DNA from 2 places in the Mesorhizobium sp. M7A.F.Ca.MR.148.00.0.0 genome. Region 2 is predicted to be linked to the other one. Evidence: predicted binding sites of a transcription regulator. Region 2 holds the regulator's gene; the other holds the start of a gene.
What was found. Region 2 encodes PhoB, which activates phosphate uptake and scavenging genes when phosphate is short. Its sites were predicted from a motif close to TGTCATNNANCTGTCAT; they were not measured.

Region 1: the regulator PhoB is predicted to act here: its motif matches at 3,177-3,193, upstream of phnC (phosphonate ABC transporter ATP-binding protein).

What each region holds. Positions count from the first base shown of each region.
Region 1 is NZ_RZTB01000095.1:13,715-18,869, forward strand. It holds gene phnE (phosphonate ABC transporter, permease protein PhnE) at 1-195, opposite strand, end outside; gene phnE (phosphonate ABC transporter, permease protein PhnE) at 200-1,174, opposite strand; gene phnD (phosphonate ABC transporter substrate-binding protein) at 1,249-2,157, opposite strand; gene phnC (phosphonate ABC transporter ATP-binding protein) at 2,242-3,099, opposite strand; gene EOB49_RS25765 (DapH/DapD/GlmU-related protein) at 3,473-4,090, opposite strand; gene phnL (phosphonate C-P lyase system protein PhnL) at 4,087-4,794, opposite strand; gene phnK (phosphonate C-P lyase system protein PhnK) at 4,832-5,155, opposite strand, start outside.
Region 2 is NZ_RZTB01000030.1:38,628-43,782, reverse strand. It holds gene xylF (D-xylose ABC transporter substrate-binding protein) at 1-336, opposite strand, end outside; gene EOB49_RS14460 (ROK family protein) at 607-1,854, shown strand; gene phoB (phosphate regulon transcriptional regulator PhoB) at 1,871-2,560, opposite strand; gene phoU (phosphate signaling complex protein PhoU) at 2,577-3,284, opposite strand; gene pstB (phosphate ABC transporter ATP-binding protein PstB) at 3,311-4,135, opposite strand; gene pstA (phosphate ABC transporter permease PstA) at 4,153-5,155, opposite strand, start outside.

The DNA.
Region 1 (5,155 bases), on a different contig from region 2:
GTCGGCGAGATAAGCGCCGGCCAGGTTCCAGTTCGCCTTTCCGAGAACGATGCCGATCGAGAAGAACCACGAGCAGTAAAAGGTGTAGAGGATGCATAGAAGGATGCCGAACGGGGCGGCATAGCGCTTCCATAAAGGCCGCTGAAACGCATCGGGATAGCGAGCGGCGATGTCGTTGATGGCGTCGGCGTTCATTGCGTTACTCTCCGCGCCCGTATGCGAACGCCTGCCTGCCGACGAGACGTTGTCTCAGCCATGCCGAAAACTGGTCAACGGCGACAATCGTGCAGAACAGCAGAAACACGATGGCTATGGTCTTGGCCTCATGGCCCCGGCTGATCGAAAGACGCAGGGATTCGCCGATGCCGCCGGCGCCGACGGCACCGAGAATGGTCGAAGCGCGCACATTGATCTCGAAGCGGAGCAGGAAATAGCTCATGAAGTTGGGCAGAACCTGAGGCACCATGCCGAACCACACCCGTTCGACCCAGTTGGCGCCAACGGCCCGCAAGCCTTCGTCAGGCTTCATGTCGGCGTTCTCGACCACTTCGTAGAACATTTTTCCGAGCGCGCCGACGGTGTGGATGCTGACCGCGAGGATCGCTGGAATGGGCCCAAGCGAGAAGATCGCCAGAAAAAAGCCGGCAATGACGATTTCCGGAAAGGCGCGGACAATTTCGAGGAAGCGGCGCGTGGTGAAGCGGAGCCAGCGGCTGGCCGTCACGTTGCTTGCAGCCAGGAAGCAGAGCAGGAAACCGAAGGTGGAGCCGACCAGGGTCGAAAACAGCGCAATGTTCAGGGTCTCGATCATCCGGTAGAAATACTCCGGAATGTAGATGCCTTGGGTCAGGTAGACCCGGCCTTCGGGATAGTCGAATTTGAGGCTGCCATCGTCATAGGGCGACGGCAGGTCGAACAGCGCGCGCACCGGGTCGAACCAGTCGCGCGGCTTCAATTCGACGAAAAAGTCGGCGATGTGGGGAAGGCGGTCGAAGAACTTTCCGGCGTTGGTCTCATTGGCGAACCAGAGCGAGCCCGAGAGCGCAAGCAACAGGAAAACCAGGCCTCCGATCGTGTAGAGGCGCCGGCGAGCGGCGAGGTCGCGCCAGTGCCGCTCGGCCAACGCTCCTTCCGTGGAGAGCGCAGGCGCGCGGTAAATTTCGGTCGCACTCATCGATAGTTCCCCAGCCCGTGACGCGGCAACGCCGCCGGCGGCACTTTGGCCCCGGCGGCGTCGTGCCTTTTGGCTTACGAGCCGATCTTCGCCTTACGAGCGTCGATGATCGCCTGATAGAATTCCGGGGTGACCGGCGAATAGCTCTTGAAGTCGCCGCCTTGCACCGCCGCGAAACAGGCCGGGTCGGTCTGCGGAAGCTTAGTCAGGAAATCGGTGATCTTCTGCTTGGTGTCGGCGTCGAGCGAGGTGCGTATGACCAGCGGGCCGTTCGGGATCAAGGGGGACTGCCACAACTCTACGAGGTCGTCCATCTTGAGGACACCCTTGTCGACCATCTTGCGCAGATTGCCGGAGCTGTAGCCATCCTTGAAGTCGCCGACGCCGGAGGCCCAGGTGGTGCCGGCATCGAAGGTGCCCTTCAGAACTTCAAGGACAAGCTGTTCATGGCCGCCGCCGAAACCGGTCGACGCGAAATAGCTCTTCACATCCATGCCGATGTCTTTGGGCAGCGAGGTGACCGGGACCAGGTAGCCGGAAGTCGAATCGGGATCGGCGAAACCGAGTTTCTTGCCCTTCATGTCAGCGAGTGTCTTGATGCCGGAATCCGCACGGGCGACCATAACCGAATGGTAGCCGGTCGAACCGTCGGTCTGGACCGTCGTCAGGATCGGCTGAACCGCGTCCTTGTTCTCGAGGTAGACCTTGGCGTAGGCGGAAGCGCCGAGTTCGGCATAGTCGAGCGTGCCGCCGAGCAGACCCTGGATGACGCCGTCGTAGTCGGCGGCCGGGAACAGCGAAACTTTCTCGACGCCGAGGACTTGCTTGATGTGGTCGGCGAAGCACTGGTAGTTGCGCAGACGGTCGGCTTCGTTCTCGCCGCCCAGAATGCCGACGCGGAATTCCTTCAGATCCTGTGCCTGGACCGAGCCCATCGCCATGGCCATGATGGAAACGGCACCGAAAAGTATCTTTCTAAACATCTCGTCTCTCTCCTGTTGGTCCCGGCATCGCGCCGGCTGCGTTGGGATATGATGCCCTTGACGCGGGCTGGCGATCCAGGTCGCTCAGTAACCAGGAAAGGCTGGCTCAAGCGGTCCGGCGGATGCGGCGATTTTTTGCTTGATGATGACACTGGTCGAGGTGATGGCCTCGGAGATTTCGCCGCCGCTGCTGTCGGCGCCGTAGACCATGCGCACGGCCTCGCGGTTGAGCTCTTCCGGCGGGCCGTCGAAGACGACCTTGCCGGCAGCCATGCCGATGATACGGTTGCAATAGGTGCGGGCCGTGTCCAGCGTGTGCAGGTTGGTGATCACGGTGATGCCTTCGCGCAAATTGATATCCTGCAGCGAATCCATAACCACCTTGGCGTTGAGCGGATCGAGTGACGCGATCGGCTCGTCGGCGAGGATCACCTTCGGCTGCTGCATCAACGCGCGGGCAATGGCGACGCGCTGCTGCTGGCCACCCGACAAGGTGCCGGCGGCCTGCAGCGCGGTGCGGGCGATATCGAGACGCTCCAGCGCTGCTATCGCCTCGGCTCGTTCCTCGCGGGAGAAGATGCCGAGCAGGTTCGACATGGTGGAGCGGTGGTTCAGCCGGCCGAGAAGCACATTGGTCAGCACGTCGAGGCGCGGCACCAGGTTGAACTGCTGGAAGATCATGGCGCAATCGCGCTGCCAGCGCCGTAGTGGCGAACCGCGCAGCTGGGAGACCTCGGCGCCGTCAAAAAAAATCGACCCCTGGCTGGGATCGATGAGACGGTTGATCATGCGAAGAAGGGTCGATTTGCCGGCGCCCGAACGGCCGATGACGCCAACCATCTGACCATGCGGGATCGCGATGTTGATGTCGCTGACGGCAGTGTTCTTGCCAAATCGTCGGGTGACACCGCGGATTTCGAGCGTGGCGGAATTTGCTGGCATGGGGCAGGTTCCAGTCCGGACCATTGATCGTCAGGCTCTCGCCTAACGCAGCCACATGAACCTGCCATGTCGCGGTGATGTCAGTTTTGTTACGCTCCACAGGCTGGAGTCTAGGGTCGACCCTGGGTCAGCAGTCGAAGGTCATGTGGAACGCGGGCCTGGCGGGCTGGTGCCGGTGGCAAAACCGCGTCAGGTGATGCGCACATACTCGTCCGTCGCGCGTTGGCAACGGCGAGGCCGTCCTTCAGGCGTTCCAGACAAGGGCCATGGCGTCGATGCTGGTGTCGAGAGGCACGTCATGCGGATAGCAGGGGCCGGGGCGGTTTGTGACAATGCCCCGCTGCCCCGCGTCAGTGACCGTTCCTGGACGTCGCTATCCGCCATATTTCTCTAGGAACGTCTCGGCCTCAAGCTCCCGGAAATCATCCAACGCGGCGCGCAGCCTTGCATGGTCCCAGTCCCACCAGGCGAGCGCCTGGTAACGTTCGGCCGTGCGGCGATCGAAGCGCTCGCGGATCGGTTTGGCCGGCACGCCGCCGACAATGGTATAGGGCGCGACATCTTTCGAGACCACCGCACCCGCGCCGACCGCGGCGCCATCGCCGACGGTGACGCCGGGCAGGATAGTCGAGCCGTGACCGAGCCAGGTGTCGTGGCCGATGGTGACGCGTTTGGCGCGGCGCTGGGCGAAGAATTCTGTCTCGTGCTCGGCATCGTCCCAGTAGTCCGAGGCGCGATAGGTGAAGTGATGCAGCGTCGGCCGCCAGGTCGGGTGGTTGGTGGCGTTGATGCGAACGCTGGCCGCGATGTTGGCGAACTTGCCGATCGTCGCGCACCAGACGGAGCAGTCCTGCATCATGTAGGAATAGTCGCCAAGTTCGCTTTCCGAGACCCGGCTGCGGTCGGCGATCTCGGTCCAGCGGCCGAGCGTCGAATTCTGTACATCCGCCGTCGGGTGGACCAGCGGCGTCTCGGACAATTTCCTGCTCATGCGGCGATTTTTCCGGACGCGAACGCGGTGACGTCGATGATGCGGTCGGCAACCGCCTCGCGCACGTCGTGGTCATGGAAGATGCCGAGCAGGGCGACATCAGCCGCCTTCTTGGCGGCGATGAGTTCGATCACGACATCGCGGTTGCTGGCGTCGAGCGAAGCGGTCGGTTCGTCGAGCAGCAGGATCGGATGCTCGGTGATGAAGCCGCGCGCGATGTTGACGCGCTGCTGCTCGCCGCCGGAAAAGGTCGCAGGCGGCAAAGCCCAGAGTTTCTCCGGCAGGTTGAGCTGTGCCAGCAAGGCGCGCGCCTTGCCGCGGGCAATCTCGCGATCCTCGCCGCGCTCGACCAGCGGTTCGGCGACGACATCGAGCGCCGAAACGCGCGGCACGGTGCGCAGGAACTGGCTGACATAGCCGATCGTTTGCCGGCGCACCGCAAGCACGGTGCGAGGGCTGGCGGTGGCCAGGTCGATCAGCCCGTCATCATGCGTGACGATGATCTGGCCTTCGTCGACGGCGTAGTTGCCGTAGAGCATCTTCAGGATCGAGCTCTTGCCGGCACCGGACGGGCCGCCGAGCACGGTGCATTCGCCGGCCCTGATCGAGAACGAGACACCGGCGACAACAGGCAGTTTGATGCCGTCGCGCAGATGCATGGTGAAGCTCTTGGCAACACCGGAAACAACGAGCGGGGTTGCCATCAGAAGGTTCTCCAATCGTCAGTCGTTTGCGTCATCGTCAAACCTGCAGAATCGAGGAAACAAGCAATTGCGTGTAAGGCGCGCGCGGGTCGTCGAGCACGCGGTCGGTGAGACCGCTTTCGACGACGCGGCCGTCCTTCATCACCATCATGCGCTGCGACAAAAGCCGCGCCACGGCAAGGTCATGGGTGACGACGATGGCCGCCAGACCAAGATCGGTGACCAGACCGCGCAGCAGGTCGAGCAGGCGCGCCTGGACCGAGACGTCGAGGCCGCCGGTTGGCTCGTCCATGAACACCAGACGCGGGCCGGTGACGAGGTTGCGGGCAATCTGCAGGCGCTGGCGCATGCCGCCGGAAAA
Region 2 (5,155 bases):
GCCGACGACCGGAATGCCTTCGTCCAGCGCCTTCTGCACGGCCGGGCCGATGGCCGAAGCGTCCTGTGCCAGGATGATCAGGGAATTGGCGCCCTGCGAGATCAGGCTTTCGACATCGGTAAGCTGCTTGCCGGGATTGGACTGCGCATCGGCGGAGATGTACTTGTCGCCAGCGGCCTCGATCGCCGTCTTCATGGCGGCTTCGTCGGTCTTCCAGCGTTCTTCCTGGAAGTTGGACCACGAAACGCCGACAACCTTGTCCTTCGCCTGCGCGACAGACGCGAGCGTCAGCGACATGGCGGCACCCGCCAGGATGGCGGCCGTGAATCTTTTCATATTATCCTCCCTGCGCCGCGTATGGCGCGACCAAACTGACCCGAGGGCCGGCACAGAGGCTCTATTTTTTCGAGCCTCGAAAAAATACTGGGCCAACGCCCGAACGCTGTCAACATCGATTCTGATGGATTTTGATGTCACTTCGAGTTTTTTTCGAGTCTCGGAATAAATAAATGACACGGCCTGCAGCTTCTGCCAGTATTTACCGGCGTCACCGACAGCGTTCCATGGGCAGGAGGAACCGCGGCGGCCGGGAGGATATGAAAGAACATGTCGGTCGGAATCCGCCACGACGATCTGCGCCGCCGCAACCGCGCCATGGTGATCGCGGCAGTGCGCCGCGCCGGACAGCCGTCGCGAACCGAGATCGCCGCGACCACAAGCCTCAGCCATTCGACCATCTCGGCGATTTCATCCGACCTGATCGTCGAAGGCATCCTGACCGAAAGCAAGCCGAGCGAGGCCGGCTCGCTCAAACGCGGCCGGCCGCAGGTCGGCCTCAGTCTCAATCCGGAAGCGGCCGCGGTAATGACCGTGGTGCTGTCGCTGAACTTCCTCTCCGTCGCCGTCATCGACTATGCCGGCCAGGTAATATCCGAGGAACAGCGCCGGCTGGACACGCTGACGATGTCGCGCGAGTCGCTGATCGGGGAATGCACGGCCATCGTGCGGCGCCGCCTGGCAGATCCCGACCTGGACGTGCGCAGCATCGCCCGCATCGCGCTGGCCATCCAGGGCATCACCGACACCCGTGCCCGCGCCATGCTGTGGTCGCCGATCACGCCGCACACCGACATCGCCTTCGCTGACATATTCGAAGACGAGTTCGGCATCCCTGCCATAATGGAGAACGACTGCAACATGATGGCGGTGGCGCTGCGCTGGCGCGACCCCGATCGTTACCGCGACGATTTCATCGCTATCCTTTTGTCGCACGGCATCGGCATGGGACTGGTGCTGAAGGGCGAATTGTTCACCGGCACCCATTCTTCGGGCGGCGAATTCGGCCACATGATCCATCGGCCGAACGGCGCGCTATGTCGCTGCGGACGGCGCGGCTGCGTCGAAGCCTATGCGGGCAATTACGCCATATGGCGCAACGCCAGGCAGATGGGCGAGGATGCAGAACCCGTTGCCGATGTCAGCGACGCCGACATGCGCGCCCTGGCTGCCGCGGCCCGCGAAGGTGACGGACCCGAACGGGAAGCCTATCGCAAGGCCGGCGAAGCGCTCGGCTACGGCCTCGGCAGCCTGTTCGCGCTGATCGATCCGGCGCCGGTCGCCATGGTCGGTGTCAGCGCCGCCGCCTTCGACCTGATCGAGCCGGCATTGCGGCAAGCGATTGCCCAGACCGCCGGCGGCCAGCATTCCAAATCGATTTCCTTCGACACCGAGCCGAACGAACTGCCGCTGATCCGCGAAGGCTGCGCCATGCGGGCGCTGATCTTCGTCGATCAGGAGATTTTTGCGCCGGGCGTGCAGGCGAGATCCGGTTTCGGCGGCAAGAACGTGGCGTGAGTTCAAACGAGGGAGTTCAGTCCTCTCGGATGGCGTATCCGGCCCCACGGATCGTGCGGATGACATCAGGCATACGGCCATTGTTGACCGCCTTGCGCAGCCGGCCGACATGCACGTCGACTGTGCGCTCGTCGATGTAGATCGTCTCGCCCCAGACATTGTCGAGCAGCTGGCTGCGCGAGAACACGCGGCCTGGATGGCGCATCATGAATTCGAGCAGGCGGAATTCCGTCGGCCCAAGCCGGATCTCGCTCTTCTTGCGATAGACACGGTGCGACTCGCGATCGAGCACGATATCGCCGACCTTTAGCACGCTGGACAGCACTTCCGGCTTGGCCCGGCGCAGCAGCGCCTTGACCCTGGCCATGAACTCCGGCGTCGAGAAGGGCTTGACCAGATAGTCGTCGGCGCCGGTCGACAGGCCGCGCACGCGGTCGCTTTCCTCGCCTCGCGCGGTCAGCATGATGATCGGCAGCCGCTCGGTCTCGGGACGCATTCGCAGGCGCCGGCAGAGTTCGATGCCCGAAACCGCAGGCACCATCCAGTCGAGCACCAGAAGATCGGGAACGTTCTCCTGCAGCCGGATTTCGGCCTCATCGCCGCGCGTCACCACCTCGACCTGGTAACCTTCGGATTCAAGATTGTAGCGGAGCAGCACGCCTAGCGGCTCCTCATCCTCCACCACCATGATGCGTGGTGCGATCATCGGCTGGTCACCCCTGTTATGCCGCTGGCGCGGACATTGCCGTCTCGTCCTGCTTCGGACGATTGGCTGGCAGCTGCGTGCCGGTCAAAACATAGTAGGCATTTTCGGCGATGTTGGTCACGTGGTCGCCGATCCGCTCGAGGTTCTTGGCGCAAAACAACAGGTGCGTGCACGCCGTGATGTTGCGGGGATCTTCCATCATGTAGGTCAGCAGCTCGCGGAACACCGAGGTGTATTTGACGTCGATGCGTTCATCATTGTTTCTGAGCGTGGCAAGCGCAGCCGCGTCAGCGGCGGCATACTCGTCGACGACCCCCTGCACCTGGATCAGCACCAGCTGCGCCATCGCGTCGATCGAATGCGAAAGGTCGTGCGGCGTAACGCTCAGCCCGACAGTGCCGACGCGCTTGGCGATGTTCTTGGCAAGGTCACCGATGCGCTCGAGGTCGCCGGCCATGCGGATCGAACCGACCACCGCACGCAGGTCGTTGGCCATTGGCTGGCGCTTGGCGATCAGCGTGATGGCGCGATCGTCCAGCTCGCGCTGGCGCGCATCCATGATGGCATCATCGGAAACCACGCGCTGCGCCAGCGCATTGTCCGAATTGAGCAAAGCCTTGGTCGAGCCACTGACCATCGAGCGGGCGAGATCGCCCATGTCGCGGATCAGCTGGCTGATCTGCTCCAGATCCTCATCGAAAGATGCAACGGTATGTTCACCCATGATCTTCGTCCCTCATATGCCTGAGCTCAGCCGAACCGGCCGGTGATGTAGTCCTGGGTGCGTTTGTCGTCGGGGGTGGTGAACATCTTGTCGGTGGCGCCCTCCTCGACCAGATAGCCTAGATGGAACATCGCGGTGCGCTGCGACACGCGCGCTGCCTGCTGCATCGAATGGGTGACGATGACGATCGTATAGTTTTGGCGCAGTTCGTCGATCAGTTCCTCGACGCGAGCAGTGGCGATCGGGTCGAGCGCCGAACACGGTTCGTCCATCAGGATCACCTCGGGTGACACGGCGATGGCGCGTGCAATGCACAGACGCTGCTGCTGGCCACCGGAAAGACCCGTGCCAGGTTCCTGCAAACGGTCCTTCACCTCGTTCCAGATCGCCGCCTTCTTCAAGCTCGACTCGACGATCTGATCCATGTCGGCCTTGCGCTTGGCCAATCCGTGGATGCGCGGGCCATAGGCGACGTTCTCGTAGATCGACTTGGGGAACGGATTGGGTTTCTGAAACACCATGCCGACGCGCGCCCTGAGTTCGACGACATCGATGTTCTTGTCGTAGATGTCTTCTTCGTCGAGCGTTATCTTGCCGGTTACCCGCGCGGAATCGATGGTGTCGTTCATGCGGTTGAGGCAACGCAGGAAGGTCGACTTGCCGCAGCCGGAGGGGCCGATCAGCGCCGTCACCTGATTCAGGCGGACGTCGAGATTGACATCGAACAGCGCCTGCTTCTCGCCATAGAACACGCCGACCTTGTCGCCGCGCATTTTGATCACTTCGTTCGACTTGGCGTTCATCTTATCGCCCACTGCATTTTCAAGGGACTGTTCGGTCATGATGTTCATACCAAAATGCCTTTTTTCTACCAGCGCCGCTCGAACCGACGCCGAAGCACGATCGCGGTGATGTTCATGGCCATGAGGAAGACGAGCAGGATGATGATCGCGCCCGACATGCGCTCGACGAAGGCGCGTTCGGCCTCGTTCGCCCACATATAGATCTGCACCGGCAGCGCGGTGGCCGGATCGAAAGGCGTCGTCGGTGGATCGGCGACGAAGGCGACCATGCCGATTAGCAGCAGGGGCGCGGTTTCACCGAGCGCACGCGCTAGACCGATGATGGTGCCGGTGAGGATGCCGGGTGCGGCAAGCGGCAGGATGTGCTGGAACACCATCTGCATCTTGGAGGCGCCAAGACCGAGAGCCGCCGAGCGGATCGACGGCGGCACCGCGGCAAGTGCAGCGCGCGTCGCGATGATGATCGTCGGCAGCGTCATCAGTGTCAGCACCAGGCCGCCGACGAAAGCGGCGGAGCGCGGCATGCCCAGGAAATTGATGAACACCGCGAGGCCGAGCAAGCCGAAGACGATTGACGGCACCGCTGCCAGATTGTTGATGTTGACCTCGATAAGGTCGGTGAAACGGTTCTTCTTGGCGAACTCTTCCAGATAGATGGAGGCGGCGACGCCGATCGGCAGCGCCAGGAGCAACACGATCACCATCATATAAAACGAGCCGATGATCGCCACGCCCATACCCGAGGTTTCCGGGCGGCTGGAGGCGCCGTAGGTGAACAGGCCGCTGTTGAAGTGCTCGGCCATCGCGCCCTCGGCCTTGAGCTTGTTCATCCAGGTGATCTGCTGGTCCGAGACCTTGCGTCGCGCTTCCTCGACACTGAGGTCGATCTGGCCCTTGAAAGCCGAGTCGAGATTGGCGGCGGCGAGGATGTTGACGTTGCGTGTCGTGCCGATCACGGACGGATCGGCGGCAACGATGTCGCGCAACTGGACGCGGGCGCCTTCCGACAGGAAGCCCTTGAGCTTCTGGATCATCGGCTTGTCATCAGGAGAGATGCCGAGCTTGGCC